DNA from 3 places in the Paenarthrobacter sp. YJN-D genome. Region 1 is predicted to be linked to each of the others. Evidence: predicted binding sites of a transcription regulator. Region 1 holds the regulator's gene; each other region holds the start of a gene.

The links. The regulator Rex, encoded in region 1, represses fermentation and respiration genes when NADH is low (regulators of the CRP and FNR family bind a similar motif). The targets are predictions, from matches to a motif close to CTTGTGAANNNNTTCACAAG.
Region 2: the regulator Rex is predicted to act here: its motif matches at 3,771-3,790, upstream of HMI60_RS06000 (ALF repeat-containing protein).
Region 3: the regulator Rex is predicted to act here: its motif matches at 3,944-3,963, upstream of HMI60_RS04465 (glyceraldehyde-3-phosphate dehydrogenase).

The regions. Positions count from the first base shown of each region.
Region 1 is NZ_CP053549.1:3,419,028-3,429,271, reverse strand. Features, by position in the region: gene HMI60_RS15845 (DUF6807 family protein) at 1-420, opposite strand, end outside; gene HMI60_RS15840 (acetylxylan esterase) at 632-1,651, shown strand; gene HMI60_RS15835 (3-deoxy-7-phosphoheptulonate synthase) at 1,871-3,019, shown strand; gene HMI60_RS15830 (helix-turn-helix domain-containing protein) at 3,159-3,371, shown strand; gene HMI60_RS15825 (30S ribosomal protein bS22) at 3,536-3,634, shown strand; gene HMI60_RS15820 (DUF559 domain-containing protein) at 3,866-4,831, opposite strand; gene HMI60_RS15815 (HAD family phosphatase) at 5,021-5,839, opposite strand; gene HMI60_RS15810 (glutaredoxin family protein) at 6,008-6,262, shown strand; gene HMI60_RS15805 (redox-sensing transcriptional repressor Rex) at 6,340-7,047, shown strand; gene HMI60_RS15800 (hypothetical protein) at 7,096-7,839, opposite strand; gene HMI60_RS15795 (hypothetical protein) at 8,068-8,748, opposite strand; gene HMI60_RS15790 (YceI family protein) at 8,915-9,466, opposite strand; gene HMI60_RS15785 (histidine phosphatase family protein) at 9,675-10,244, shown strand, end outside.
Region 2 is NZ_CP053549.1:1,259,599-1,269,842, forward strand. Features, by position in the region: gene HMI60_RS05980 (MFS transporter) at 1-212, shown strand, start outside; gene HMI60_RS05985 (3-hydroxybutyrate dehydrogenase) at 217-966, shown strand; gene HMI60_RS05990 (IS30 family transposase) at 1,004-2,188, opposite strand; gene HMI60_RS05995 (amino acid permease) at 2,276-3,712, opposite strand; gene HMI60_RS06000 (ALF repeat-containing protein) at 3,974-5,986, shown strand; gene HMI60_RS06005 (IclR family transcriptional regulator) at 6,154-6,963, shown strand; gene HMI60_RS06010 (SRPBCC domain-containing protein) at 6,987-7,430, opposite strand; gene HMI60_RS06015 (urocanate hydratase) at 7,593-9,320, shown strand; gene hutH (histidine ammonia-lyase) at 9,330-10,244, shown strand, end outside.
Region 3 is NZ_CP053549.1:951,166-961,409, forward strand. Features, by position in the region: gene def (peptide deformylase) at 1-229, shown strand, start outside; gene HMI60_RS04450 (acyltransferase domain-containing protein) at 234-1,046, shown strand; gene HMI60_RS04455 (HNH endonuclease family protein) at 1,031-1,831, opposite strand; gene HMI60_RS04460 (hypothetical protein) at 1,951-2,160, opposite strand; gene HMI60_RS04465 (glyceraldehyde-3-phosphate dehydrogenase) at 2,235-3,722, opposite strand; RNA gene rnpB (RNase P RNA component class A) at 3,987-4,373, opposite strand; gene HMI60_RS04475 (YaaA family protein) at 4,431-5,195, shown strand; gene HMI60_RS04480 (zinc ribbon domain-containing protein) at 5,214-5,951, opposite strand; gene HMI60_RS04485 (Nif3-like dinuclear metal center hexameric protein) at 6,011-6,937, opposite strand; gene msrA (peptide-methionine (S)-S-oxide reductase MsrA) at 7,062-7,586, shown strand; gene cysK (cysteine synthase A) at 7,654-8,589, shown strand; gene epsC (serine O-acetyltransferase EpsC) at 8,631-9,215, shown strand; gene HMI60_RS04505 (oxidoreductase) at 9,212-10,051, opposite strand; gene gndA (NADP-dependent phosphogluconate dehydrogenase) at 10,176-10,244, opposite strand, start outside.

The DNA of each region.
Region 1 (10,244 bases):
CCGGCCGGTGGCGGATGCCGCTTCCTGCAGCCGCAGGAAATCCGCCATGGATGCCACAGGGGGCTTTTCAAGGTAGAGGTCCGCATGGGAGGCCAGTACGGACAGTGCCAGGGGTGCGTGGGTCTGGATGGGTGTTGCCACGATGATGATGTCCGGGCGGTGGTCTGCGGCAAGCAGTTCATCCAGTGTGCTGTGGACCGCCGTTGTGCCCGGCAAGCCTCCTGCAGCAGGGGGACTGGGGTCTGCCACCGCAACAAGTTCCACCATTCCTTCGGCGGCGAGCCGCTCAAGGTTGTGGAGGTGGTGAGTGCCGAATCCATGGACTCCTACTAAAGCAACCCGTGCCCGTACCGGCGTGGTTCCCGATGTGCTCTGCAAGGGCCTCGAACCCATGGCGGGCTCGAAAGATGGGGTGTCCATGGCTCTCCTCTGCTGGGGCTGCAACGAAGGCGCGTGACGTCGTCGTCGGAGTCTTTACGGTGTACTGTGCTGGCTAAGACTCTACTTAGCAAGCGCTTTCCAATGGTAGTTACAGATCAGTGTAGCGCGGTGTACGTAGAAATGTAACGATTCAAAAAAGTCGGCTTTGCCCGGTGGCGTCGCCCTCAAAGCCATGACGTAGGATGTCCCCATGCCTCTCTTCGACCTCCCCCTCGAGCAACTCCGCGAGTACGTCTCACCAGCGCTCCCGCCGGCCGACCTGGATCAATTCTGGGACCGGACCATCGCCGAAGCCCGCACGGTTCCGCTCGATGCAGCGTTCGAACCGGTGGACAACTACCTCAGCGTGATCGACACGTTCGATGTCACGTTCTCCGGCTTCGGGGGAGACCGGATCAGAGGCTGGCTGCACGTGCCCGCCCACCTTGAGGCCGGGCAGCAGCTCCCGGTCGTGGTGGAATACATCGGCTACTCGGGCGGTCGCGGCCTGGTCAACCAGAACACCCGCTGGGCGCAGGCCGGCTATGCGCACTTCATCATGGACACCCGCGGGCAGGGCTACGGTGGTGTCGCCGGGGATACCCCGGATCCCCACCCGTCAGCCGGCGAGGTCAACTATGCGGGCCTGATGACCCGCGGTGCCGACCACCAGGACAACTACTACTTCCGCCGGGTCTACGTCGACGCCTTCCGCGCGGTAGAGGCGGCACAGAACCATCCCGCCGTCGACCCTTCCGCGGTGGTCCTCACCGGCATAAGCCAAGGCGGCGGCATCACTGTGGCGGCTGCCGGGCTGACGGCCGGAAGGCTCGACGGCGTCATAGCCGCGCTGCCCGACGTCCCCTTCCTACAGGACTTCCCGCGCGCCATCGACATCGCCCCGCGTGGTCCGTACCCGGAGATCGCCGGTTTCCTGGGCCGCCACCGCGACCGTTACGAGCCCATGCTGGCGGTGCTCAACTACTTCGACGGCGTCCACCTTGGCCGGGCGGCAAGCGTCCCGGCGCTGTTCTCAGCAGCCCAAATGGACGATATCTGCCCGCCGTCCACGGTGTTCGCGAGCTACAACAACTACGGCACTGATTCCCGGGCGAAGGGCAGCGAGCCCGCCAAGGACATCGAGGTTTACCGCTTCAACAACCATGAAGGCGGCCAGGAACACCACTGGATCAAGCAGTTGCAGTTCCTGCGCAAACTTTTGTCATCATGATGAACACGATTTGCCGGGTTTGATCGGGCGCGGTTATGGTGTGGCTATGACAAACCGTTGGTATGCGTATTTTTCGTTGGCTCTGGAGGGGCCCGCGTCTAACTGACACGCATCCAACTTTCCTTCAGAGCCAACAGGGCAGAGATGATTCTCTGCCCTTCGCCATATCCGGCGGGTTCTGAAAAGGGGCCCGCTCCGTATCCCGGACAGGACCCAGACATGACCAGCACCGCCCCCGAATCCATCGAAGCGCTCGATTCCGCAGCCGCAACGGACGCCGCGCAGCCCGCCACCTCCAACCTGCGGGTTGCCCGCTTCGAGCCACTTCCGGCCCCGCAGGACCTCATCGCCGAGTTGCCGCTGGACGCCCGCTCAGCAGCCGTCGTCGACCGTGGCCGTGACCAGGTCCGCGCCATCATGGACGGCGTCGACGACCGCCTGCTGGTGATCGTGGGGCCCTGCTCCATCCACGATCCCAAAGCCGGACTTGAATACGCCCGCCGCTTGGTCAGCCAGGCCGAGAAGCACAAGGAAGACCTGCTGATCGTGATGCGTACGTACTTCGAAAAGCCGCGCACCACCGTCGGATGGAAAGGGCTCATCAACGATCCCCACCTGGACGGCAGCCACGACATCGCTGCAGGCCTTCGTGCCGCCCGCGGTTTCCTGAAGCAGGTCACCGCCCTGGGCCTGCCCACAGCCACCGAATTCCTGGAGCCCATCAGCCCGCAGTACATGGCTGACCTGGTCTCGTGGGGTGCCATCGGTGCCCGCACCACCGAGAGCCAGATCCACCGCCAGCTCGCCTCGGGCCTGTCCATGCCGATCGGCTTCAAGAACGGTACCGACGGCGACCTCCAGGTTGCCATCGACGCTTGCGGCGCCTCGGCCGCTGAACAGGCCTTCCTGGGAATCGACGACGACGGCCGGGCGGCCCTCGTGGCGACCTCCGGCAATCCGGACACGCACGTGATTCTCCGCGGCGGACGCAAGGGACCGAACTACTCGCAGGACGATGTAGCAGCGGCTTCCGCGAAACTGGCGGCCAAGGGACTCAACCCGCGCTTGATCGTTGATGCGAGCCATGCCAACAGCGGCAAGAGCCACCACCGCCAGGCAGAGGTCGCCCTGGAGATCGGAGCCCAGCTCGAAGCAGGTGCTTCCTCCCCGATTGCCGGCATCATGCTGGAGAGTTTCCTGGTGGGCGGTGCGCAGAACCTGGATGTTGCCAAGCAGTTGGCCGGTGAACAGGAGCTCGTGTACGGCCAGAGCGTTACTGATGCCTGCATGGAATGGGATGTCACCGCTTCGGTGCTGGAGCAGCTCGCGGCCTCAGCCCGGAAGCGCCGGGAAGTCTCGGGGGAGTAGTATCCCACTTCGTCGAAAGGCTTTCACATAGGCCCCATCAGCCTCTAGAGTATCTAGCACATGGTTGTTTGATGGCTCAGCATCGTCACACCGTTTCCTGGGGGTGTCCTAGTCGGCTGAGAGCAAAGGAATATGGGAAATGTCCGCGGAGACCAACTTCTCGAATGCGCGATTCATGACGGTGGCTGAAGTGGCCGACGTCTTGCGTGTTTCCAAAATGACCGTGTACCGCCTGGTCCACTCAGGGGAAATGCCGGCCGTCAGGTTTGGCCGCTCCTTCCGGGTCCCCGAAGAAGCCGTGGCCCAGTACCTCAAAGGTGCTGTGGTGGACGGACAATCCGAGACCGCCTGAGGCTGCCGGGGTCCGTCCAACGGACCGTGGTCATGGGGTACCCCTTTGAAGCGGTACTCTGTTAAGGAACGTTTTACGTCAATGTAAGAATCTGTCAGTTGTACTTGTCTGCTTCCGCGGATGTGTTCCAACAGACAGGAACTTCTAGTTTGTAAGGAACTTTCGTGGGTTCAGTTATTAAGAAGCGCCGCAAGCGTATGGCCAAGAAGAAGCACCGCAAGCTGCTTCGCAAGACTCGCCACCAGCGCCGCAATAAGAAGTAGAGATACTTCATCAAGCGTGAATGCCCGTTGCCTCTCGAGGTGGCGGGCATTTTTGCATCCCTGACGCTTGCTCACATCCCGCGGGTTTGGGTGTGACGCTTGCTCACGTTCCGTGGGTTTGGTGGTGACGCTTGCTCACATCCCGCGGGTTTGGGTGTGACGCTTGCTCACGTTCCGTGGGTTTGGGTGTGGCGCTTGCTCACGTTCCGCGGGTTTGGGTGTGGCGCTTGCTCACGTCCGGGGCCGTGCGAAGCCGGAACGGACTGCGGGGTCTACCCATCCTTGCCGCAACGCCCTCTTTATCTGCCGGGTAGCGTTTGCGAAATTGTCTGCGAGGTCGTCCTTCCCGAAGATGAGAACCGTCCACCCGGCAGCCCCGAACGCTTTATCCCTGCGCCGATCGCTAAAGATCTGCTCCTCCGCGAGGTGATGGCCGCCGTCGTACTGGATAGCGATCCGACGCTCCCGGTAACCGAGGTCGGCAGAAGGGGAAAGGGGATCGGCCGGCCGGAGCCGAAGTTGCAGTTCGGGTTCCGGAAGACCGTCGTCAAGCATCGCAAGACGAAGCAGCGACTCGGGGGCTGAGTCAGCGCCTACCCGCATCAGGTCGATTGCTTCCCGAGCCCGCACAACACCTTGAAGGTTCTTGTGGAGCTCCACCATCGAGCGGAGGGAAGCAATGGTTGCAAACGCTGTGTCCCGTTGTTCAAATTCGGGCCTGGGTACGCGGATGAGTTGGTCTCCGACGCAGACGAGTTCCTTCAACGGCAATATGCGGGCCAAATCCAGCCAGGTCCGGGACCGGGTGCTGATCCAAAACCCTCGGACCAACTCGACCTCGCTCTCCGCCACTACGACGCTATGCCCGGAGACGCCCTTTCGCCGCACGGCCGGCAGATTTCGAGGCTTGCTCAGGTGCAGCTCATTGGAATCGGCGAGCCACGGAGGGAGCGGCAAGCCGTGCAGCCGGGCGGCAGTGACGTGCGAAATCCAGGCCCCTGGACTCGCGACCGAGAGCGATCGGGCAGCTGCTTCAAGGTCGAAGTCCCAGTCCGACGGCCGGTAGATACCTTTACTCACTGCTTCAATGCTGACGCGGTTCCAGAGATTGCGCGGCGCGAGACCGGCAGCCTTGGCCTCGTCAAGAGTGAACGGAGCGGATCCCAGCTGGGACGGAACGGGTTTCGGTATCTGCATACGGCATTGTTACCCGGATCCGGCTGTGAGCGCAGAAGTTATCCACAGGCGGGTCTGCCCTCATCCGGGGACGTGAGGGAGGGATTGGTTCAAGCAGTGGGGATGTGAGGGAGGGTTTGGTTCAAGCAGTGGGGATGTGAGGGAGGGTTTGGTTCAAGCAGTGGGGATGTGAGGGAGGGTTTGGCGACGCTAGAGGCGGGGGCCGCGGAATCGTGAGAAGCCGCGCCACAGGCCGTAGATCGCCCCTCCGACGGTGGCGGCTTTGAGGCCGAGGGTTGCCGCGCGTCGGCCGGACCGGAAGTCGTATACGGGCCAGTTGTTGTCGCGGGCATGGCGTCGCAGCTTGGCGTCAGGATTGATGACGACGGGGTGCCCCACCATTGTCAAAAGCGGGATGTCGTTGGCGGAATCGCTGTAGGCCCAGCAGTGGTCCAGATCCAGGCCCTCCCGGTCGGCGACCAACTGCACGGCGACCGCCTTGGCCGGTCCGTGCAGGATGTCTCCGACCAATTTCCCCGTGTACATGCCCTCATGCACTTCACCCACGGTCCCCAATGCGCCGGTGAGCCCGAGCCGGGTGGAAATTACGGTGGCAACCTCGATCGGCGTCGCCGTCACCAGCCAGACCTTACGGCCCACCCTGAGATGTTGCTCTGCGAGAGCCTTCGTTCCGGGCCAAATCCGGGACTCGATCATTTCGTCGTAGACCTCTTCGCCCAGGGCTTTGATGTCATCTACGGTGATGCCGGCCGCCAGGGTCAAGGCCGAGTCGCGAACGGCATGGACGTCCTCCATGTTCTCGCCGCGCATCACGAACTTAAATTGCTTCCAGGCGAACCCGGCCGCTTGCGGCAAGGTAAAAGCTTTGCGTTCATACATTTTGCGTGCGACGTGGAAGAGGCTCGCACCCTTCATCAACGTGTTGTCGACGTCGAAGAAAGCAGCTTCGCCGCTGTGCTTCTGCGCTTGGGCAGCAGCGGCAACGGCGACATTCTTCTCCTCGGGCATGCCTTGAGTCTAGTCAATGGCGGGTACCCCGCGTTGAGGGCGCACTCGAACGCCCTTACCTGTGGGGTGTGAGGGAGGGTTGGGTTGAAGGGGGTGGGGTGTGAGGGAGGGTTGGGTTGAGGGGGGGGGGGTGTGAGGGAGGATCGCGGGGCGGTTACCGTTAATCACATGGCTACTCCCGACGTCGTCCTCCTCACCAAAGCTGACTGCCACCTCTGCACGGACGCCCGCGCCGCCGTCGAACGTGTTACTGCGGGCCTCGGCTTGAGCTGGTCTGAACAGCGGATCGACGCCGATCCCCAACTTCAGGAGCGCTACGCGGAAGAGATTCCGGTGGTGCTGGTGAACGGTGTCCAGCGCGATTTTTGGAAGATCGACGAGGCCCGGCTGACCCGCACCTTGAAGAAGGCCCTGGAGGGCTGAGGGTGGCCTTGCCCGTATGTAGCGGCTTTTGTTGAGTCCGGCCCGGGGGTCATAGAGTGGAACAACAAAGCGACGCAATGGAGAATACCGTGACTGCGCTGGAACCGTCCGCGGAAGCACTATCCGGGGACAACGAACCTGCGGCTAAGCAGATCCCGCCCGCGGCTGTGGCCCGGATGACCCTCTATTTGCGTGCGCTGAACTCGCTCCTGGCCGAAGGAGTTGAGCGCGTCTCCTCCGAAGCGCTGGCCGAGGCGTCAGGCGTCAGTTCCTCCACGCTCCGCAAGGACCTCTCATACGTAGGCTCGTATGGCACGCGCGGGGTCGGCTATGAAGTCCAGTACTTGAGCCGTCACATCGCCGCGGCGCTGGGTCTGACCCATGACTGGAAAGTCGCCATCGTCGGTGCCGGCAACCTCGGCAAGGCCCTGGCCCGGTATGGCGGCTTCGAGTCCAGGGGATTCGACGTCGTAGCCATCTTCGACGCGGACCCCATGGTGATAGGCAACGAGGTAGGGTGGCTGCGCGTCAGCGACTCAGCCGAACTTGAGCGGGTCCTGGAGCGAACCCACACGAACATGGTGGTGCTTGCCCTGCCGGCCACGGTGGCGCAGGCAGTGTGTGACCGGGTGATTGCCGCCGGCATCAGGAGCATCCTGAGCTTTGCGCCGGTGCTCCTGCAAGTTCCGCCGCACGTGAATCTGCGGAAAGTGGACATGGCCACGGAGCTGCAGATTCTTGCCTACCACGCACAACGGGCGCAGACCCCGGGCCAGGCTGTTTAGCCTTCGCCGGGTCCGCGCCCGTAGTGGTGTGTTTGGAACCCTGTCGCTTTAGCGTCCGGAGGGAGTCTGGTACGGGTTTCCGAACTGCGGTGTCTTGCGGAAGTACGGAGCCGACGCCGGCAGGTACAGCAGGACGATCGCTACGATTCCGAGCAGTGCTGAAAGCGTCGCCAGGCTGAGCGGCACGAGGGCAAAGATCGAGAGCGCGGCGAGGACCGTGCCGAGGATGCGAGCCCAGTTCTTGCCCTTGCGGACGTTGATGGCAACGAGTGCGTACAGGCCGGCACCAATGACACCGAGTGCAATCATGACGCCGACGATGAAGCCCTGGACGTCTTCAAAGCGGACATCCGCGGCGCCGCCGGCCGACATCTGGTCTTCGAACATGCTCCTGAAGGAGGGGTCGTTCAGTGCCGCCATGGAAATAAGGATGGAGATCAGCCAGATTGCGCCTGCGCCGACAATCAACCAGAAGGCGATGTTGACCATTTGCGGGACTGTGGCAGGACCCGGCTGCTGGCTCGGCCAGTTGGTGTCCTGACCGTACTGGGGCGCCTGGCCATAGGGCGAAGCGCCGGTCTGGCCGTACTGTGGGGCCGCTGGCGGCTGGGACTGCTGGCCGTACTGCGGTGCTGCAGGCTGGCCGTACTGCGGTGCTGCAGGCTGGCCATATTGCGGAGCTGCCGGCGGTGGGGACTGCTGGCCGTACTGTGGTGCAGCGGGCTGCGTGCCCGGCTGCTCAGGCTGGTTGGAGTCGCCCGGGTTCGACGGCGGGTATGGAGGGTTGCTCATGGCATTCCTTTGCTTGTTCGACTGCAGGTACGGCCGCCGGGATCAGCAAAGTGACCCTGCCCCCAGCGTGGTTCTGCTTCCACCGTACCCCCAGGGTCCCGCGCCGCTGCATACCACACGCAGGAATTTCAAGAGGGCAGGGAAAATCATCATGTTGGCGTACGTCTTCATGATGAAGGCCGCGGGAATCCCAGGGGATCCGGCCGCGGCCTTCATGCTCAGCAAGTGCTAAACGAAGTGTTTCTGCGATTCCGGGAGCCACATCATGATTGCTGCGGCAACAGCGGCCGCTGAACTGAGCAGCCCGAGGTTGAAAGTGATCAGGAGGAACAGCAGGGAGAAGACCGCGAAGCCGCCCAAAATGGAGAGGACCAGCCGGGCCCACCGGGCGCCCTCCTTCATGCGGATGGCGATGAAGGCGTAGACGGCGGCCATGATGATGCTGAAGACGAAGTTGAAGATCCCCGTCCCGATGGCCAGGGCTCCGAAGTAGTCGCGGTAGATGAAGATATTGGCGAAGTTGGCGATGACGCCCAGTGCCGCTGCGGCAATCCACAGCCAGTAGGACGTGGTGAGGGTCTTCGGGACGCCCGTGGTGTCACGGAATCTCTGGGCGATGTTGTTGAAGTCCAAACCGAAGACGTTCCGCGGAGGTGCGTTATAGCCGAGTCCGGCGGGCGGTGCGGGGTTCGGGCCGGCCGGTGCTGTGTAGGCGGGTTGTCCCGGCTGCTGGTAGGCAGGGGGAGGTTGGTAACCTTGCTGCCCTTGGTAGCCACCTGGCGGAACAGATCCGCTTTGGGGTGGCTGGTAACCGCCGGGAGGTTGGTAGCCCGCAGGAGGAACATTGCCTGGCTGCGGTGGCTGGGCGCCGGGCTGCTGTGGCTGAGGTGCTTCATCTGGGGTACTCATGGCATCACTGTAGACCGCAGGTTGAAGGTTGCATAGGAAATTCCGAGCCAACTCGCAGCTAAATACAGGGTGTTTGCCGAACAATGGCCGGGTGACTCATGTGTATGCGAAACGGCGCCCCTGCAGCGCGAAGCTGGGCAGGGACGCCGTCCGGGGTGTTCTGGAATCAGGCTGCGGCCGGAGCGATGAACGCGAGTTCGAGGTTGATGACGACCTTGTCGCTGACCAAGACGCCACCGGCTTCGAGGACTGCGTTCCAGGTAAGGCCGAAGTCCTTGCGGCTGATGGTGGTTTCACCCGAGACGCCTGCGCGGGTGTTGCCGAACGGGTCTACTGCAACGCCGTTGAATTCGGTCTCGATGGAGACCTCCTTGGTGACGCCCTTGATTGTGAGATCGCCCACGAGGTCGAAGCTGTTTCCGTTGGCCTTGACGTGGCGGGACACGAAGGTGATTTCCGGGAACTTCTCGACGTCGAAGAAGTCTTCGCCCTTGACGTGGCCATCGCGGTTGACATCGCCGGAGTCGAAGCTGGCGGTCTGGATGGTTGCGGAGACCTTGGAGTCCGTCAGGGTTTCGCCGACTTCCAAAGTGGCCGAAGCGTCCTTGAACTGGCCGCGGACCTTGCTGATGCCTGCGTGGCGGACGGTGAAGCCGATCTCGCTGTGGGAAGCGTCGAGGGTCCAGGTGCCGGTAGTGACGGAAGCGGGGAGGGTCATCATGGTTGTTGCTCCTATAGGTAGTGGAGGGTACTGCGTGCTTGCCCGGTTGAACCAATTGCTTGAAGCGTCAACCGAGCTTCGTGTCTAGTATAAACATGCATATGCATCTTTTATTCCAACTCCACGGAACATTTACGGAAAACTTTGAGTTCTACTTGCGGTAGAAGATTTCGGATCGCCCCGCTTCTTTGAGAAACTGGTAAACATGCCCCAAGCAACTGTCCATCTGCTTCGCCATGGCGAGGTCCACAATCCCGACGGCGTCCTCTACGGTCGCCTGCCGGAGTTCCACCTCTCCGAGCGTGGCCGGGAGATGGCCCGTATGCTGGCCGACCACTTTGTTGCCCGCGCCGCCGAGGGTGCGAAGATAGTCCATCTGGTGGCCTCTCCGTTGACGCGTGCCCAGGAGACGGCCATGCCGACGGCGGAAGCACTGAACCTCGAAATCACGGTCGAGCCGCGCATCATTGAAGCCGAGAACCACTTCCAGGGACTCCACCCCACCAAGAGTGAGTTCCTGAAGCCCAAGCACTGGTTCTACTTCCGGAATCCGATGCGGCCCTCCTGGGGCGAGCCGTACAAGGAGCAGGCAGCCCGCGTGCTGGCTGCAGTTGAGGATGCCCGCGTCAAGGCAATCGAACTTGGCGGGGACGGCGCCGAGGCCATCCTGGTCAGCCACCAGCTGCCGATCTGGTCGACGCGGCTCACGGCTGAGGGTCGTCGCCTGGCGCACGATCCCCGTAAACGTGAATGCACTTTGACGTCGCTTACGTCC
Region 2 (10,244 bases), 2.2 Mb from region 1:
CCGGATCACTCGCTCCGCTGCTGGCAACCCAGTGGCTCAAGGACACCGGCTCATGGGTTCCCACAGCGATCTACCTCGTGGTCGCCTGCGCGATTACCGCCGTCGCGGTTATTTCACTCAAGGAAACCAAGGGCATCGCACTCCAGGAGGTGGACGAGGCCGACGCAGTAAGGCACGGACTCACCACCGCACCCGCTACCTCGAAGGGCTGATCTGATGGACAACTCCTTGAACGGACGCAAAGCGCTGATAACCGGAGGCGCGAGCGGTATCGGGGCTGCCTGTGCCCGTGCGCTCGCCGCCCGTGGCGCGAAGGTAGTAGTGGCCGACGTCGATGCCTCCGGAGCTGCGGCCCTTGCCGACGAGCTGGGCGGCACGGCCTGGACGGTGGACCTGCTGGATACTGAGGCGTTGGCCGCACTGAGCCTTGACTGCGACATTCTGGTCAACAACGCCGGCATCCAAAAGGTCGCGCCGATCGAGGAGTTCGAACCAGCGGAGTTCCGACGGATCCTGGCCCTGATGCTGGAGGCGCCGTTCCTCCTGATCCGTGCCGCCCTCCCGCACATGTACGCCAACAACTTCGGCCGGATCATCAACATCTCCTCGGTCCACGGGCTCCGGGCCTCGGCCTACAAGAGCGCGTACGTGTCCGCCAAGCACGGTCTTGAGGGACTCAGCAAGGTCACTGCTTTGGAAGGCGGTGAGCACGGTGTCACGTCCAACTGCATCAACCCCGGCTACGTCCGCACGCCCCTTGTTGAGAAGCAGATCGCGGACCAGGCCCGGCTCCATGGCATCCCCGAGGCCGAAGTCCTGGCCAAGGTGATGCTCACGGAGTCGGCGGTGAAGCGGTTGGTGGAGCCGGAGGAAGTTGCGTCGTTGGCAGCTTGGATGGCCTCCGACGACGCCGGTATGGTCACCGGCGCGAGCTACACCATGGACGGCGGGTGGTCGGCCAGGTAGCCCCGGCAAAGTCAATTGGTGGGAGCAACGCTGGGGGTTAGGCCGCTTGTAGCAGCTGGTTTAGCCGGTTGGCTGGGGTCTCGAGGTTCAGTGTGGGTCTGGGGCGGCGGTTGAGTTTCGCTGCGACCAGGCGGATGTCCTCGGGGGTGTGCACTGAAAGGTCAGTGCCTTTCTCGAACCAGAACCGCAGGAGCCGGTTGGTGTTTTCGTTGGTGCCGCGCTGCCAGGGCGAGTGCGGGTCGCAGAAGTACATCGTCGTATCGAGAGCGGTCTGGATTTTTGCGTAGTCGGCCAGTTCGGTGCCGCGGTCCCAGGTGATCGACCGGCGCAGGTGATCCGGGAGGGAGGCCATCTCCCGGATCATCGCGGCGGCAACGGTTTCCGCGGTGTGGTCCCCTGGCAGGTGCAGCAGGATCGTGAACCGGGTTGAGCGTTCCACCAAGGTTCCGATCGCTGTCCCGTTGGCGCCGATGATGAGGTCACCTTCCCAATGCCCGGGCACTGCCCGGTCCTGGACCTCGGCGGGACGTTGGCTGATCTTGAAGGCCTCTTTATAGGGGCTGTTGGCGCGCCGGTCAGTGCCGTGGGGGATGCGTTGTTTGCGTTTCAGGCTGAGCTTTTCGGCCAGGTCCGCCCGCAGGTTCCCGCGGGTTTGGACGTAAAGGGCCTGGTAGATCGTCTCGTGGCTCACCTGCATAGTCTGATCGTCACCGAAGTAATACGCCAACATCGAGGAGATCAGCTTCGGACTCCACCCGTCATCCATCCAGACGCCGATCAGCCGGCACAAACCCTCGTCCTTGGCCAGCCTGAAGGGTTTGGGACGGCGCCTGTCCTGATGCGCTTTGGCGTGAGCGACCGAGGCGTAGTACTTCCCGTCCGCGCTCGTGTGGCGTTTGACCTCCCGCCAAACTACGGACTTATCCCGCCCGATCAATGCGCCGATCTTCGCGTAACTGAGGCCCATCCGCACACCCATCTGGATCATGCCTCGCTCTTCCAGACCCAACGCACGGCCAGGGCCCCCGACTGAAGGAGCAGGATCGGCAAGACCTCCGGTAGCACCCCGGTTCACGGTCATCATTAGGCCAGACTGAACCCACCAATTGTGCCCGGTAGCGTGCACCGCCCCGACACGCCGGGCAGCAGTACGAACAGGCATCCCCGCACACACCAAATCAAGAAACTCAGTACGCGCAGCCTTGGGGAACAACTTGACCATAAAACGCTCCATCAATCAGAGCGTTGCAACGACCCTATGACTTTGCCGCGCGAACATTGGCATTAACTGTCATACGGGCGTGGAAAATCAGGCGGTTTCGTCCACCAATTCGGCCCGGCGAAGGCCACCACCGCGGACCCACAGTTTGTAGGCCACGAACAGGAGTACCAGCCAGGTTCCGCCAACGTACAGCGCAACCCGGGTGTCCTCGAAGACTCCAAGGATCACGATGACCATCGCCATGAACGCCATGGTCAGGATGGACGCAGCAGGCCAGAGCGGCGAGCCGAATTCCGACGCCGGCAGGCCCTTGCGCTTGATCTCCCGCTTCATCGCGACGTGCGAAACCAGGATCATCACCCAGACCCACACGGTGGCGAAGGTGGCGATCGAGGCAATGAGCACGAACACGTCTTCGGGGATGACGGCGTTCAAAACGACGCCCACCAGCAGGATGCAACCCATCATCACCACGGTCATCCACGGAACGCCGTGGCGGGAAATCTTGCTGAAGCTCTTGGGTGCGTGGCCCTGCTGTGCCAGACCAAACAGGATGCGCCCGGCCCCGAAAATGTCGCTGTTGATCGCCGAGAGCGCGGCGGTGATGACCACGGCGTTGAGGATGTGCGGAGCGGCCGGGATGCCCAGTCCGTCGAAGATCTGCACGAACGGGCTGCCGCTGCTGCCGATCTCGTTCCACGGGAAGATGCTCATCAGCACGCCCAAAGTCAGCACGTAGAACAGGAGCACCCGCACGGGCACGGTGTTGACGGCCTGCGGGATGACCTTTTTGGGGTCGGCGGCTTCGCCTGCGGTGATGCCGATCGTTTCGATCCCGCCAAACGCAAACATCACGACGGCGAACGCTGCCAGGAGCCCTTCGAACCCGTTGGGGAACAAACCGCCGTGGTTCACGAGGTTCCCCAGCCCCGGTGCCACGCCACCGCCGTCGCCCGTTTGGAAACCGAACACGATGATCGCCGCACCGCCCACGATCATGGCGATAATCGCCACCACCTTGATCAGCGAGAACCAGAACTCAAGCTCACCAAACACCTTCACGCTGAGCAGGTTCATGGCGCCCAGGAACAGGATGATCGCCAGCACCCAGATCCATCTGTCCACCTGTGGGAACCAGAAGCCCATGTAGATACTGAAGGCCGTGACGTCGGCGATTGCCACGATCGCCATTTCGAACACGTAGGTCCACCCGGTTACGAAACCGGCGAAAGGCCCCAGGTAGCGGCTCGCGTATTGGCCGAACGAGCCGGACACGGGGTGTCGGACGGCCATTTCGCCGAGGGCGCGCATCACCATGAACACGGCCGCGCCGCCGATGATGTAGGCAAGCAGGACGGCCGGTCCGGCCTTTTGGATGGCGGATGCCGAGCCGTAGAACAGGCCGGTGCCGATCGCGGATCCGAGTGCCATGAAGCGGATGTGACGGACGTTGAGGCCTCGGCTGAGCGCCGTACCTGCGGCCTGGAGGACAGAGCTCTCCACAGCCAGCTTGGTTTGTTGCATAGTAAAACCTTCTCGTCTTTGGGAGGGGATCGCTATCCAGCAGATCACTTTTGACGGCCTTGTGATCGGACTCACGAGGGATTGGTGTCTTTGATCGCAGACACCATGCTGTGGGTCTCATCAGAGGGTGGTAAAAGTCATAGTTCCCGGTCGGATATGATGACCGCGGACAGCTCTTCAACACGGTCAGGCATCCCTCGCATTTCGCGTCGCCCCCTTTGAACTCTGTGCTGACTCTTGCATCTGTTACTTGGGGGACTCATGATTTCCGTAATCCGCGCTACCCGACGCCGTTGGGCAGCTGCCGTTGTTGCCGTAGTGGCCGGGGCATCCTTGCTCTTTGCCGCACCCGCGCAGGCCTATGACGTGCCGAATTTTGAGGTTCCGAACGCCTCGCAAGCTCCCGTGCCTTTCGTGGAACGGGTGAGTGACGCCGCTGGCGTGGTTGAGCTCTGGAAGACCGGCGGTCCCGCAATCCGCACCGCCGCCGCTGCCGCCTTGGTGGGTGGGCCGGACGCGGTCCAGGCATTCCTCGACGGCGGCCAGGACGTCGCGCTGGCAGCTGACCGGAAGCAGCTGGTCACCGAGCTGACGACACGGGGGAGCGAGAATGTCAGGGAGAGCGCGGTCAGGGTACTGGCCACTAACGACCCCAGCGTGATGACTAGCTTCCTGTCAAAGGGCTGGGCCGGCGCCTGGGATCTCGACCTGCGGATAACGGCCACTCGGTTCCTCAACTACTCGGGTCCCATCCGGATGGCTGCTTCCAAGAGCCTGGACAACGGCAGTGAGGCTGTCGAGAAGTTCGTTCTCGAAGGCTGGCAAAAGACCGCTCAGGGCCAGGATCGTGAGGCAGTAACCTACCTGACCAATTCGCCCATTGCCGCCGTCACTCGCGGAGCGCAGGCTGCTCTGGACACCTACGACCCTGAAGTCCTTGCTACATACCTGCGCTACGGTCAGTTCGTTGCCGCAGCGCAGGACCAAAAATTGACTACGGTCACCAAATCACTCGACGCTGTGAGGGCAGATATCGCAGCCAACCCTGCTGGCTCGGCAGCCGTGGCGGATCGCGCGAAGACTGCTCTGGAGAACGCGCGACACGCCGTTGATGGCCCCAAGAAGACCGACCTGAGGCGCTTGCTGGAAGAGCGGGACTATCGCTTCTCGCAGGCTTGGCCCAAGCAGGCCATAGACAAAGCCCGGCTCGCATCCCAAGAGCCCGCCAAGGCTGCATTCAAAAAGGCCGCCGCCGAGCTTCCGGCTTTGCTGTCGACGCTAACGGCCCCTGGAGCTGATCTTGATCCTTTGATCATGGAAGCCCGCCAGGCCACACTGGACCTCGCATTGGTGGGTACGCCTGAAGTGCGGAAGGCAGCTGAGGCTGCTCTGCTGGGTGGGAACTCTGCCGTCAAGGACTTCATTGCCGATGGTCACGGTCTCGCGAGCGAACAGGACAGTGCAGCCTTTGTTAACGACAGGCAGCGTGCTTTCCAGCACATGGCCGCGGGCGGCGTGCACGTGGTCCAGGCTGCTAAGGACGCTGTTAAGTCCGTCAACCATGCAGATGTCCGGTACTTCCTCGAGTACGGACACTCCGACGCGCAGTACTTGGATAACTCGGAATTGGCCGACGGTCTCATAAGGCTCGATTCTCCGGAGCTCCAGACTGCTGCTGGCGTAGCGATGGCGGGCGGGCGAGCGGAACTTCAGGCATTTGCATCAAGCGAACAGTTCACTGCTGCCGAAAAGGACGCGGCGAATGCCCGGCATACCGCCGCCGTAAACACCGCTCTCGCAGAGCTGTCGCGGCTCACTGACCAGGCAATCCTCGACGCCGGTAGGGCGGCTGACGCTGCGAAGGCCGCTGAAGCCGCACGCCAGGCTGAAGCCGCTGGTGGGCAGCTTGCGGCCGGCAGCGTTGATGCATCGCAGCAATCGGGAACAGGAGCAGCCCCGATCGTCATTCCGTGGCCGCGCGAGTACGCTCCCGCCGTCGGACTTGCTGAGACCGGAGCTGTCACGGAGTCCGTAGAAAAGCCCGCAGCAACACCGTCCGCCACACCGAGCATTTCCGTGCCGCCGACGACCTCGGCAGCAAAGGGCTCCACATCGGTGGATTCCCAGTCACAGGAGGCGGCTGCTCCGATGGCTGCTTCTTCTGCGGGCATGAGTGGCTGGACCATCGGCCTCATCGTGGCACTGGTCCTGGCAGCAGCTGGAGCCATCACGTTCCTGTTGCGCCGCAAGGGTCCCTCCCCAGCCGAGGGATAGCCGGCAACGCCTCCGGGCAGTCGGAAAACGTCGTCAGAGTGTCCGGTATACCGGACACTCCCGGCGGCCCGGTGCTGGTCAATGCCTTGTGAAAGGTGCACGCTTGAGTACGGGATACCGGACAGTATGCTCCGGCGCCCCTCAAGATCCCCCAGCAGCGAGGAACCATGACCACCACGCCCACCGCGCCCGGCAAGGCCACGTCCAAAGTCCCGGCTGCCGAAAACACCTTGCGCATCCTGAAACTGTTGGCTTCGCGGCGAGGGCCGATGGCGGCGTCGAATATCGCCACGGCACTGGGCCTGCCGCGGTCCAGTGTCTACCACCTTCTGGGCGTTATGGAGGCGAACGGCTTCGTCCTCCATCTGCATGAGGAGCAGCGCTACGGGCTCGGCATCAGTGCCTTCGAACTCAGCTCCGCCTATTCGCGGCAGGAGCCGTTGTCCCGGCTGGGTCGCCCCATGCTGGCGTCGCTGGTTGACGTCATCGGCGAGAGCGCACACCTGGCTGTGCTCCATGGCCGCGATGTCCTTTACATCGTGGAAGAACGTGCCAAGAACCGCCCAAGCCTGGTGACCGACGTCGGGGTTCGACTTCCCAGCCACCTCACCGCGTCCGGTCGGGCAATCCTCGCCGCCTTGCCCAAGTCGCAGGTCCGCGCCCTCTACCCGAACGCTGCGGCCTTCACGTCCCGGCACGATGTCGAGTTTCCCATCATGAAGTACTCCGCCTTGTCGTCCCATTTGGACCAGGTGCGCCAGCGTGGCTACGCCACGGAAAACGGCGAAATCACTCCCGGGTTCGGCTCCATCGCCGTCGCCGTGACTGACCACGTTGGATGGCCGACGGCGGCAGTCGCCGTCACGTTCCTGGAGGACAAAGTGCCGGCTGAGCAATGGCCCGTACTGGCCGCGCGGATCAGGAAAGCCGCCGACGAACTGTCGGTCCGGATCCATGGTCGCCCGACGGCGGGCTGACGCTTAGTAAGCGCCGATGCACCCTAGCGGCTGCCCGGCCCGGGGGAGTCGCGTTCAACCATGGCGCGGAAAGCTTCCAGCTCGCCCCGGAAACTGCCCCGGTAGGATCCCGTGGCGAAGAGTCGTCCCACCACCGTGGACACCAGTCCGCGTGTTTCGAACAGCTGCTGGATGCGCGTGCCACCACTTTCCGAGGTGAACGTGACATCCGATTCCCCTTTGAGGATCGCGTTGCCGAAGCGGGTGCGGATGTGCCGCGGCCGTTCCGCAGCGATGACTTCCGTGGGACTCGCCATCCGGCCGAACCACACCGTATAGCTGCTGCCGGCCTGGTCGGTGGAGCCAACGAGATCGGTCACGCGTGTGACGCCGCCGATCCACTCAGTAAACCTGTCAGGATCCGTCCAGGTGTCGAAAACCCGCTCCGGCGGCGCGGCGACCAAGGTGGACACTCGATACGTTGCCATGGGTCCAGCATGCGCGCATCCGGGCGCGAAAGCGAGAGCATCCGCATGTCTGTAATCCCGGACAGCACCGCCCGAAAAGCCGTTCCGGCCGCTTGGTAAAGGGGCTTTAGTAGAAGCAGAAGATCTTTCCACCACACACTTCCCACAGACGAAGGAGTCACCATGGCACCCGCCGATTTCACTACTGGTGCCCGTCCGGTCAAGGCCGCCCGGGGTACTGAACTTACTGCCAAGTCGTGGCAGACCGAGGCGCCGTTGCGCATGCTGATGAACAACCTCGACCCCGAGGTCGCCGAGCGTCCGGACGACCTGGTCGTTTACGGGGGTACGGGACGCGCAGCGCGTTCCTGGGCTGCGTTCGATGCGATTACCCGGACCCTGGAAACCATGGAGAAGGACGAGACCCTGCTGGTGCAGTCGGGTAAGCCGGTAGGTGTCTTCCGCACGAATGAGTGGGCGCCGCGGGTGTTGTTGGCGAACTCGAATCTGGTGGGGGATTGGGCTACGTGGCCTGAGTTCCGCCGGCTCGAGGCTGAGGGCCTGATGATGTACGGCCAGATGACGGCCGGGTCCTGGATCTACATCGGCACCCAGGGCATCCTGCAGGGCACCTACGAAACCTTTGCCGCCGTCGGAAATAAGCTCGCTGCGGAGGGCCGGCACCCGGCCCCGGCTGCGGAGGGTTCCTCGGAGGGGCCTTTGGCGGGGACTCTGACCTTGACTGGTGGGTGTGGTGGCATGGGCGGTGCCCAGCCGCTGGCCGTGACGTTGAATGATGGCGCGTGCTTGATTGTTGATGTGGACGAGTCCCGTCTGCGTCGGCGTGTGGGTAAGCGGTACCTGGACGAGGTCGAAACCGATCTGGACACCGCGATCGCCAAAGTCCAGGCCGCCAAGGACGAGCGCCGCGGCTGGTCCGTCGGTTACGTGGGCAACGCCGCTGAAGTCTTCCCCGAATTGCTGCGCCGCCACAAGGCCGGCGAAGTCACTTTTGATGTGGTCACGGACCAGACCAGTGCGCATGACCCGTTGTCCTACCTGCCGGAGGGCATCACCGTGGCCGAGTGGCACACCGAAGCCGAAGCGGATCCGGAAGGGTTCACCAAGAAGGCCCAGGCTTCCATGGCCCGCCATGTGCAGGCGATGGTGGAGTTCCAGGACGCCGGAGCTGAGGTCTTTGATTACGGAAACTCGATCCGTGACGAGGCCCGTAAGGGCGGGTACGACCGTGCGTTCGAATTCCCCGGTTTCGTCCCCGCGTACATTCGTCCGTTGTTCTGCGAGGGTTTGGGCCCGTTCCGCTGGGTCGCGCTCTCGGGCGATCCGGAAGACATCGCGGTGACGGACGCTGCGATCAAGGAGTTGTTCCCGGAGAACAAGCACCTCCACAAGTGGATCGACGCCGCGGCGGAGCGGGTGGAGTTCGAGGGCCTGCCGGCACGTATTTGCTGGCTCGGGTACGGCGAACGCGCCAAGGCCGGGTTGTTGTTCAACCAGCTCGTCGCCGAGGGCAAGGTCAAGGCCCCGATCGTGATCGGTCGTGACCACCTGGATTCAGGGTCCGTGGCGTCCCCGTACCGTGAGACCGAGTCGATGAAGGATGGCTCGGACGCGGTCGCTGACTGGCCGCTGCTGAACGCACTGACTGCTGCATCCTCGGGCGCTACCTGGGTGTCCATCCACCACGGTGGTGGTGTCGGTATTGGCCGGTCCATCCACACTGGCCAGGTTTCCGTCGCTGACGGCACGGAACTGGCAGCCCAGAAACTGGAACGGCTCCTGACCAACGACCCCGGCATGGGCGTCATCCGCCACGTCGACGCCGGCTACGACCGCGCCATCGAGGTCGCCAACGAACGCGGCGTCCGCATCCCCATGAACGAGAAGTAGGCAACAAAAGTGACTATTACTACCCACGAACCCCTGACCGTCACCCTCGGCTCCAGCGGCGTGACCCCGGAAGACGTGGTCGCCGTCGCGCGCCATGACGCCAAGGTGACCATCTCCCAGGAAGCCCTGGACAACGTCGCCAAGGTCCGCGCCCACATCGATGACCTCGCTACCAGCGATGTCCCCGCCTACGGCATTTCCACGGGCTTCGGCGCCCTGGCTAACCGCCACATCCCCAACGACCTCCGCACGCAGCTGCAGAAGTCGCTGATCCGCAGCCACGCCGCCGGCATGGGCCCGGCCGTGGAACGGGAAGTGGTCCGCGGCATCATGTTCCTCCGCGCCAAGACCCTGGCATCGGGCCGCACCGGCGTCCGTCCGGTGGTCCTGCAGACCATGGTGGACGTCCTCAATGCAGGCATCACCCCGCTGGTCCGCGAGTTCGGTTCGCTCGGTTGCTCCGGCGACCTCGCACCGCTGTCCCACTGCGCGCTGGTCCTCATGGGTGAAGGTGAAGCAACGGGCCCCGACGGCGAGCTCTACGGCGTTGCCGGAAAGGCGCCCGTTGCTGAGCTGCTCGCCCAGCACGGCATCGAGCCCGTCACGCTGGCTGAGAAGGAGGGCCTGGCCCTCGTCAACGGCACCGAAGGCATGCTTGGCATGCTGCTGATGGCCATCGCCGACATCCGCCTGTTGCTCGCGACGGCGGACGTCACCGCAGCGCTCAGCGTCGAGGCACTGCTGGGCACCGACCAGGTGTTCCTGCCGGAACTCCACGCAGCACTGCGTCCGCACCCCGGCCAGGCCGCCAGCGCCGACAACATGCTCCGTGTGCTGTCCAACTCGCCAATCGTTGCCTCCCACAGGATCAACGACACCAAGGTGCAGGACGCCTACTCGCTTCGTTGTGCCCCACAGGTTGCC
Region 3 (10,244 bases), 1.9 Mb from region 1:
CCGGGTCCAGGGTTTTGATGGCGACGGCAACCCCGTGGAATTTGAAGCGACCGGTTGGTTCGCCCGGATTCTTCAACATGAATACGATCACTTGGACGGCAAGCTCTACGTCAACCGCCTGGTGGACCGCTATGCCAGGAAAGCGATGAAGCAGGCCAAGAAGAACGGTTGGGGCAAGCCCGGCCTGACCTGGATGCCCGGCGTCGATCCCGATCCCTTCGGACACTAGGGCCATGGACACCAGCGCGCACGCCGAGCTGTTCAAACTCCTGGACATCAGCGCCGAGGACGCGCCGGAGTGCGCCCGTCTGCTGGCCACTCCCCCGGCCGCGGACGTCGTCCGCGCGTTGGACGCCCTGCAGGGCAGGCTGGGAACTTTTCCGCTGCACAGCATCACGGCAGAGGGTGCATCGGAAGCGACCTGGATAGAAGCACTGCTTCGCTTCGCCCCGTCGGTCCACGACTATCATGCCGGCCTGGGAATCGGCGTGGACGTCTCCGCTGCGTCCCTGGCAGACGTCGGACTGCAAATGCGGATCAACCGCCGGGTCCATGGGCGTTTTGGGCTCGACACCTGGTCCTGGCTGACGCTGCACATGGCCGGCAATCTTTTCAGGCTCGGCAGGCTGCAGTTCCATCTGGTGCCTGATGAGGGTTACGCCTCGGGCTGGGTGCTGGGTGTGCATATCCCCGAAGACGGCGGGCTCTCCCCCGCTTTGGTGGACGAGAGTTTCGCAGAGGCCCGGGATTTCTTCGCACGCCACTTTCCTGACAAGCCGGTGGCAGTGGCCACCTGTGACTCGTGGATGCTCGATCCCTATCTGGCAAAGCAGCTGCCAGAGAGCAACATCGCCTCATTTGCCCGCCGCTTTACCGTGGACCGCTGCACGGACGCAGCCACGGATGCCGTGTACTTCACCTTCCGGCAGCGCGGCATGCACGACCTGGAGAAGCTCCCGCGGGAAACGTCACTTCAGCGCGTAGTTCTGGAGAGAATCGACGACGGCGGCACTTGGCAACTCGGGCATGGTCACCTGGCGTTGTAGATCGTCTGCTGATCCGGGCAGGAAGATAGAACGCTCTTCATGGCGTCTTTCTCCGCTTGGGTGACCCACAACCGGTAGGCCGTCTTCACCGAGATCTGCCGGGCAATGTAGTGGCAGCGGAAGTTCTTGTTGGCCGGCAGCCACGTCGCGGCGTCGCCGGCCCCTTTCTTGACGTTTGCCGGACCATCCGCCGCAATCAAATTCAGCGGGTCGTTGGCGAGGGTCTGCCTCTGCTGGATGGTCAGCTGCTGGGCGCCTTTTTGCCACGCGTCGGCCAGCGCCACCACATGGTCGATTTGCACGGCGGAGCTGGTGTCCTGGCCCCTAGTGAAGGATATTTGCCTTCCCGTGTAGGGTTCGTCCAACGTTCCGGAGGCCACCTTGCAGGAGGAGCCGTCCATGAACTTGACTGCACTCAGGTCGCGCCGGAGGATGTCGTTGCGGGTGTCGCAACCGTTCCGGTCCGCATCGGCCCACGCTTGTCCAAAGGCGGCCCTGTCATAGTCCGTTTTCGGTGCCCGCCCTTTGACCGGCAGATGGTCCAGGGCCTCGGAGGCCTTTTCGGGTACGACCGCCGCCGCGCCGCGCACAGGCTTCATCCATTCGGGGTTGTAAACCGGAGCTTCGCTGGGGCCGGACTGCGGAGGTTGAGCTGCTTCAAACTGGCCCACGGTGAAGAACCAGGACAGCCCGGCGACAATGGTAGCGGCAGCCAGTGCCAGAACCGCCCACGCTTGACGGGAACGGCGGCGGGCGCGTTTATAGGCGGACCAGGTGATGCTCAAGGGACTCCATCCAACGGGGCAGGCAGTGTCTTACGAGCGTAGGACACGGCCCCGACAGTCAGAGTCGGTATCCACAATGTGTAGGAGAAGTCACACTACACAGAGGGTGAAAGAGCCGGTTATTGCTCGCGCGTCACGCGTTGGAGGTCCTCGGCGGCAAGAGCCAGCAGGCCCCGCAGTTGTTCCACGCGCTCGTCGGTGACGTCCCCGGCAGCATTGGCCGCAACAGCTTGGTCCAGAAGCTTCTGGGCTTGCTTATGGTTGGCCTTGGCGACGTCCAGGGCGTGCTCCAGGGTGGTCTCATGTTCCATCGTTGATTCGTTTTCCATGAGACCCATTCTGGTCAGGTTTCCCGGCCGTTTCCAGTGACCCGGCCGGGAAACCCGTGTTAACTGCTGCGGACCTAGGCGCCGGCCGTTTCGAGTACGGCAATGGGAGCGATGACATCCCGGGCCGGGAACGACGGCGGGTTCACGCCGGCCATTTCTTCCATCACACGGACAACCTGGCAGGAGTAGCCGAACTCGTTGTCGTACCAGACGTACAGCACGAGGTTCTTGTCGTTGGAGATCGTGGCGAGGCCATCGACGATGCCGGCCCGACGGGAGCCGACGAAGTCCGTCGAGACTACATCGGGAGAATCGATGTAATCGATCTGCTTGCGGAGATCGGAATGCAGCGACATTTCACGCAGGAAGTCGTTGACCTCGTCGCGCGTGGTGCCCTTCTCCAGGTTGAGGTTCAGGATGGCCATGGAGACGTCCGGGGTGGGTACACGGATGGCGTTGCCTGTCAGCTTTCCCTGGAGTTCGGGAAGGGCCTTGGCCACTGCCTTGGCGGCACCGGTCTCCGTGATCACCATATTCAGCGCAGCGGAGCGTCCGCGGCGGTCACCCTTGTGGAAGTTGTCGATCAGGTTCTGGTCGTTGGTGAACGAGTGAACCGTCTCGACGTGGCCGTGAATGATGCCGAACTTGTCGTTGATGGCCTTCAGCACCGGAGTGATGGCGTTCGTGGTGCAGGATGCGGCGGTGACGATCTTGTCGTCGTCACTGATGTCGCGGTGGTTGATGCCGTGAACAATATTCTTGAGGTCACCCTTGCCCGGCGCCGTCAGCAGGACGCGGGCAACGCCCTTGCTCTGCAGGTGCTGGGAGAGGCCTTCGGCGTCGCGCCAGCGTCCGGTGTTGTCGACCACCAGGGCGTCCTTGATTCCGTACTCGGTGTAATCAACAGTTGCGGGGTTGTCCGAGTAGATGACCTGTACCTGGACGCCGTTGGCGGTGATGGTGTTGGCTTCCTCATCCACGCGGATGGTGCCTTCGAAGGAACCGTGAACGGAGTCGCGACGCAGCAGGCTCGCGCGCTTCACGAGGTCGTTGTCGGCGCCCTTGCGGACCACGATGGCGCGCAAGCGCAGGCCGTGGCCGCCACCGGCCTTTTCGATCAGGATGCGGGCCAGCAGACGGCCGATACGCCCGAAACCGTAAAGAACGACGTCGGTGCTGGTGCGGTCGTCAGCGCCGCGCTTGCCAACGATCTCGGCGAGCTCGGAGCGCAAGTACTCGTCCAGGGAGGCGCCATTGCCTTCTGCCCGGTACTTTTCGGTCAAACGTGCAATATCAATGGCTGCTGCGCCGAGCTCCAGCTCGGAAAGGGCGTTCAGCAGGGGTGCCGTCTCCTCGAGCAGGAGCTCGTGGTTGCTCATCCGGCGTGCAAAGCGGTGGGCCTTGAGGATGTTCATGGTGGACTTGTTGATCAAGCTCCGGCCGTGGATGCTGGTGACCACGTTGTTTTCCCGGTACAACCGGCCGATCACCGGAATCATGGCCTCGGCGAGAGCCTCCCGGCCCATCCACTTATCAAGACAAGAATCTGACGTCTGGCTCACAGAACTACCTTCCTTGGGTCAACCACATACGTCCTCGTATGCGGATGGCGGCGGCCGCCCGGAGTAGTCCTGCGGCACATGCGCCGGCGGGCTTCGGTCCACCCACAGCGCCTTGAACGAGAGCAAAGAAAATCCGCCGGCTGCGAACGCAGTCCCGGCGGCAGAACATCTACGTTCAGTAACCATTCTAGGCGGGAAGGCCGGGGCATGGTCGTCCCGGAGGCGTGAAATCACTCACACGCCCGTCATTCAGGGAGTCATAAATGGATGGGTTGACCGATACGCCGGGTTCTGTCATCCCCTTCCGTTACCGGAAAGGGAGAGGCGGCCATCCATCTACGAACGCCGTTGCCGACGCCCTCCAGCAGCCTACCCGGACACTCGGGCGAGCAGCCCTCGAACGTGTCCTGTCTGGCCTTGCTCCGGGTGGGGTTTACCTAGCCTCCCCGGTCACCCAGGGAGCTGGTGGTCTCTTACACCACCGTTTCACCCTTACCTGCTGCCCCGGTGCAATACCGGGACGCAGGCGGTCTGTTCTCTGTGGCACTGGCCTGCGGGTTACCCCGAGTGGGCGTTACCCACCACCCTGCTCTGTGGAGCCCGGACGTTCCTCGAGCCACTTTCGTGACGCGCGGCCGCCTGGTCAACCCATCCGCCGTACAGTCTACCGGCGTCCAGGACGGCCCAAGTCACCGGTAATATCGACTGGTGCTGATTCTCCTGCCGCCCTCAGAAGGCAAAACCCCCGCCCTCAAAGGACCTGCCATCGAATGGGAGTCGCTGAGCTTCCCGGAACTGAACCCGTACCGGGCCAAGGTCCTTGAAGCTCTGGGGACAGTGAGCGCGCACGAGGACGCCCTGGCGTTACTGGGCGTCGGCGCCTCGCTGCGGGACGACGTCGAACGTAATACCCGGCTGCACGCCGAACCCGCGGCTCCCGCGCACCAGGTCTATTCGGGAGTCCTGTACGACGCCCTCGGCTTCAAGACCATGACGCCGGCCCAGCGCCGCAAGGCGACGGAGTCCATCCTGGTTGTTTCCGCTTTGTGGGGAGCCATTGGCTTTGGTGACCACGTGCCCGCCTACCGTCTGTCGATGGGAACCGCACTGCCCGACGTCGGACGCCTCGCCTCCTATTGGAAGCCGCAGCTGAACGCCGCCCTCGCCCAGCGGGTCGACGGCGAACTGCTGGTGGACTGCCGCTCCAGCACCTACGCCGCAGCGTGGGCTCCCCCGGCCGCACAGACGGTGAACGTCAATGTGTTCAACGAGGCGAACGGCAAGCGCACCGTGGTGAGCCACTTCGCCAAGCACACCAGGGGTGAGTTGGCACGGCATCTGCTGACCAGGCGCGGCAAGGCTCCGGAAACTCCGGATCAGCTCCTGAAGGCCGCCAGCGAAATCCGGACCGCCGAACTGGTTGAGGGCACCGCCCGGAAGCCACACGCCCTGAACATCATTCTGTCCAACTAAGGCCGTGCCCGGGTCAGGTCAGTTCCACTCCGCTGAACGGACCAGGATGACGCCGGAGTCCGGGCAGAAAACGATGTCGTCCTCCGCTGCGGCTTTGACCTCGGCAAGGTCACCTGGGCTGAGCATCATCCCCGAGCCTTCGGACTTTCCGTGGAACAGCCGGGCAGCACCGACTCCACGCTTGGCGATGGTCTTTTCGTACACCGCGAGCATCCCCGGGTCCAGCGCCTCGGCGAATACAGCCCGTTGCCCGCGAACCACTGTCTCCTCGGCCGCGATCTCCGCGATCGCTTCGTCCAGTTCAGAGCGGATGCTGCCGAACGAACCCTGGATGTCGTCAACAATGGCTTGCTGGGCAGCCTGGCGTTCACGCAGGGTGTCCAGGCGCTCCAGGATCTCAAGCTCAACGTCTTCAAGGTCCGAACGGCGCTTGTTCAGCGAGGCGATGTCGTTCTGCAGCGCCACCAGGTCCTTGGACAACCCGGTTCCGCTGTTCAGCCGGGTTTCATCGCGCTCGATGCGGGACGCAACCTGTTCGACGTCGGCTTCCGCGCGGCGCAGTTCGGCTTCGGCGTCATGGACAGCGATTTTGGCCGCCCCGAGTTCACCGTTGGCCACACTGAGGGCGTCCGTCAGGTCAGTAATGCGGGGATCGTTTTCCAGCACCTTCCGGCGGCCCGCCAACGACTTGAGCTTGGCATCCAGCCCCTGCAGTTCAAGCAATTTCAATTGTTCTGCCGGTGCTGCTTTCGCCACGCTTACCTCCGCTTGTCGCCGCCGGTCCTGGAGATCAGGTCCGGCCCCTTTCCTAGACTCTAGTCGCCGCCGGGAGTCAGTATGAAGTCCCAAGGGTCACTGTTGGTACTGCTGACGCGGATATCGACGTCGTAGCCCTGGTCAGCGAGCACGTTGCCCAACGCTTCTGCGGCGGCTGGAAGCCACAGCCATTCACTCGCAAAGTGCGATACGTCAATCAGGTACGGCCGCCCGTTGGTGGCCCCCTCACGCGCTTCGGAGGCCGGATGATGCCGCATGTCCGCTGTGACGTACACATCGGCATGGTTGGCCCGGACGGCGTCGAACAAACTGTCCCCGGCGCCGCCGCAGACGGCAACACGCCGCACCAGGCCGTCTTTGTCGCCGGCAACCCGGACCCCGCCCGCCACGGCGGGCAGCATTTCAAAGACACGGGCCGCAAAGTCGCCCAGGGTTTCAAGCTCCGGAAGATCGCCCACCCTGCCGATTCCTTCTTCCGGCAATCCGTTGGATGCCTGGGTCAGGGGCGCCACGTTCTCCAGCCCGAAGGCATCTGCCAGGACGTCCGACACTCCGCCAACGGCTGAGTCACCATTCGTGTGCACGGTTAGCAGGCCGGTGCCCGCTTCAATCAATCGGTGGACAGCGAGGCCCTTGGCCGACGTTGCGGCAACGGAGTTCACCCCTTTGAGCAACAGGGGGTGATGGGTAATAAGGAGCCCGGCACCCCATTCGATGGCTTCATCGATAACGGCCAGGGTGGGATCCACGGCAAAGAGGACTTTGGTCACCGGGGCCGTGGGTCGCCCGACAACCAGGCCGACTTCGTCCCAATCCTCGGCGAGGGACTCGGGCCAGAGTTCTTCAACAGCCAACAACACCTGGCCGAGGGTAGGTTCGCCGCTGGCCCCAACTGTTTCTTCGTGTTCTGTTTCGTCATCTTCGACGGAATCCGCATCAGAAATGCCAGTGTTCACTGCTTCCATATCCCTATTCTTCACTACCGGGCCGGTTCAGGCAGTCCCGGTCACTTGTGCAGCTGCCCGGTGCCGTAATTCTCCCGTAAGGTGAAGCGGGAATCATCAGGCCATCCCAACCATTGAAGAGAACATGAAAACTTTCGTACTTGGCGGCGGCTGCTTCTGGTGCCTGGATGCCGTTTACCAGAAAACCCGCGGGGTCAGCTCGGTTGTCTCCGGCTACACCGGCGGCCACGTCCGCAATCCCGATTACTACGAAGTGTGCTCCGGGACCACCGGTCACGCGGAGGTGGTTGCGGTGACATTCGATGAAACTGTTGTTCCGGAAGAAGTCATCCTGGACATGTTCTTCGCCCTGCACGACCCCACCACCCTGAACCGGCAGGGCTACGACGTCGGGACCCAGTACCGGTCCTCGATGTTCTACACCACCACCGAGGAGAAGGTCTTGTTCGAGGAAGCCATCGAACGCGCCCAGGCCTTGTGGTCCGACCCGATTGTGACTGAAGTGGTGCCGCTCCCGGACTTCTACGAGGCCGAGGAAGTCCACCAGAATTACTATGCAAAGTTTCCGTACCAGGGATACTGCCAGGTGATCATTAACCCCAAGCTGGCAAAGGCCAGGAAATATTACTCTGCATGGCTTACTGCTTAGCAGGGTTTCGATCCGGCTGGTTAGGCTGACCTCAGCAATCCCTCTTCAGAGATAGGCGTAAATTTTCATGGCAAGGATCTACGACGACGTTACTCAGCTGGTCGGCCGCACCCCGCTGGTTCGATTGAACCGGCTCACCGAGGGCCTTGACGCCCAGGTTGCCGTCAAGCTTGAGTTCTACAACCCCGCCAACAGCGTCAAGGACCGCATTGGTGTAGCCATCATTGACGCCGCCGAAAAGTCCGGTGCCTTGAAGCCGGGCGGAACGATCGTCGAGGGTACCTCAGGCAACACGGGCATTGCCCTCGCACTCGTGGGCGCGGCACGCGGCTACAAGGTCATCCTGACCATGCCCGAAACCATGTCCACCGAACGCCGTGTCATGCTGCGCGCTTACGGTGCCGAAATCGTCCTGACCCCGGGTTCCGAAGGCATGCGTGGGGCCGTCGAGAAGGCCCAGGAGATCGTCGCCAACACGGAGAACTCCATCTGGGCCCAGCAGTTCGCCAACGAGGCCAACCCGGCGATCCACCGCGCCACCACGGCCGAGGAAGTCTGGAACGACACCGACGGCGAAGTTGACATCTTCGTAGCAGGCGTAGGAACCGGTGGCACCATCACCGGCGTGGGCCAAGTCCTCAAGGAACGCAAGCCCGGAGTCCAGATTGTTGCCGTCGAACCCAAGGATTCGGCCATCCTCAACGGTGGCGCTCCCGGTCCCCACAAGATCCAGGGCATCGGCGCCAACTTCGTGCCGGAGATCCTGGACACCAACGTCTACGACGAAGTCCTTGACGCCACCCTTGAGGACTCCGTGCGGGTTGCCCGGGACCTCGGTGCCCGCGAAGGCATCCTCGGCGGCATCTCCTCCGGTGCCATCGTGTGGGCCGCGCTCGAACTCGCAAAGCGTCCGGAGAATGCCGGCAAGCTGATCGTGGCCGTCGTCTGTGACTTCGGGGAGCGTTACATCTCCACCGTGCTGTTCGATGACATCCGCGGCTAACACAACGCCTGCACACCTTCATTTCCTGTAGAAAGGTCTTTGTGAGCTTCTTCGCAAGACTTAAGGAAGACCTCGACGCCGCCCGGTCCCACGACCCGGCGGCGCGAGGTTCTTTTGAGAACTTTTTCGCCTACTCCGGATTGCATGCCATCTGGGCGCACCGCCTGACCCACAAGCTCTGGCAAAACCCGGCGCTCCGTTTTCCGGCGCGCCTGATTTCGCAGCTCGCGAGGTTCCTGACGGGCATCGAGATCCACCCCGGGGCCACGATTGGCCGCAGGTTCTTTATCGACCACGGCATGGGCGTCGTCATCGGTGAGACATCGGAAATCGGCGATGACGTGATGATCTACCACGGTGTCACGCTCGGCGGCCGCTCCCTGGCCAAGGTCAAGCGCCACCCCACCATCGGTGACAGGGTGACCATTGGTGCCGGCGCGAAGGTATTGGGCCCCATCACCATCGGAGCAGACAGTGCTGTTGGTGCGAATGCCGTAGTAGTGAAGGACGCTCCACCAGAGTCGATCATCACTGGAATTCCGGCGACCTGGCGGCACCGGGACGCCAGGTCAGAGACGAAGCCTGCAGTGGATCCGGCCGAGTATTACATCGAATACCGCATCTAGCCGGCCAGTCCTTTGTAGAAGTTCAGGAACACGGCGTCGAACGCCCTGTCCGGAAGAATCCTTCGCATTGCCAGAACGCTCCAGGCCCCCCGCCCTACCGGGTAGCGGGTCCTGGGGCGTTTTGCCTTTGCTGCCCGGACGATGGCTTTTGCCACCACCGTTGCCGGAGTGGAAAGCACGTGGCCGTCACCCGAGGTGGATGCCAGCGCTGCGGCAACAATATGCGCTTGATCGGCGTACGGGCCATCGCCTGACGTGGCCAGCAGCCCCTCGCCGGCGATGGTGCCCCATTCGGTGTCGGTCCCTGACGGTTCGATGATGACGACGTCGATGCCGTGCGGCTTCAGTTCCAGGCGCAGCGAGTCGCTCATCCCCTCCACGGCAAACTTGGTGCCGTGGTACCAAGCGCCCAGGGGCTCGTAGATCTTTCCCCCGATGGATGTGACATTGATGATCCTGCCTTTCCCTGCCGCCCGCATCTGCGGAAGAACCAGCTGGGTCATCCTTGCAAGGCCCAGGACATTGACGTCGAATTGCCGCCTCCCCTCGGCCAGGGGGACCTCTTCAAGGGAGCCGTAGGAACCATAGCCTGCGTTGTTGACCAGCACGTCCACGCGTCCGTGGGCGGCTTCCACTTGCGCCACCGCTGACATCATCGATTCCTCGGAGGTCACGTCGAGCGACAGTACGGTTATCCCGTGGTCCTTCAGGGGCTCCATCATGTCGACGCGACGCGCACCTGCGTAGACAGTAAAGCCCGCCCCTGCCAGGGCAAGGGCCGTCGCGAATCCGATACCCGTGGAGGCGCCTGTAACAAGTGCGATGCTGGCTGGCATTGTCTGTCCTTTGCTGGTGGCCCAGCACCTGAACGGGAGCTCCGTTACGGCAAAGGCCGGCTCCTTCCAGCGTAATAGGAAGGAACCGGCCTTTGCGCGGTGGTGTTACTGACCCACGTGGCCGCTAGTGGGTGTCGACAGCCGAGATCTCGGACTTGTCTTCGCCCCACAGGGTGTGGAACGTGCCCTCGGT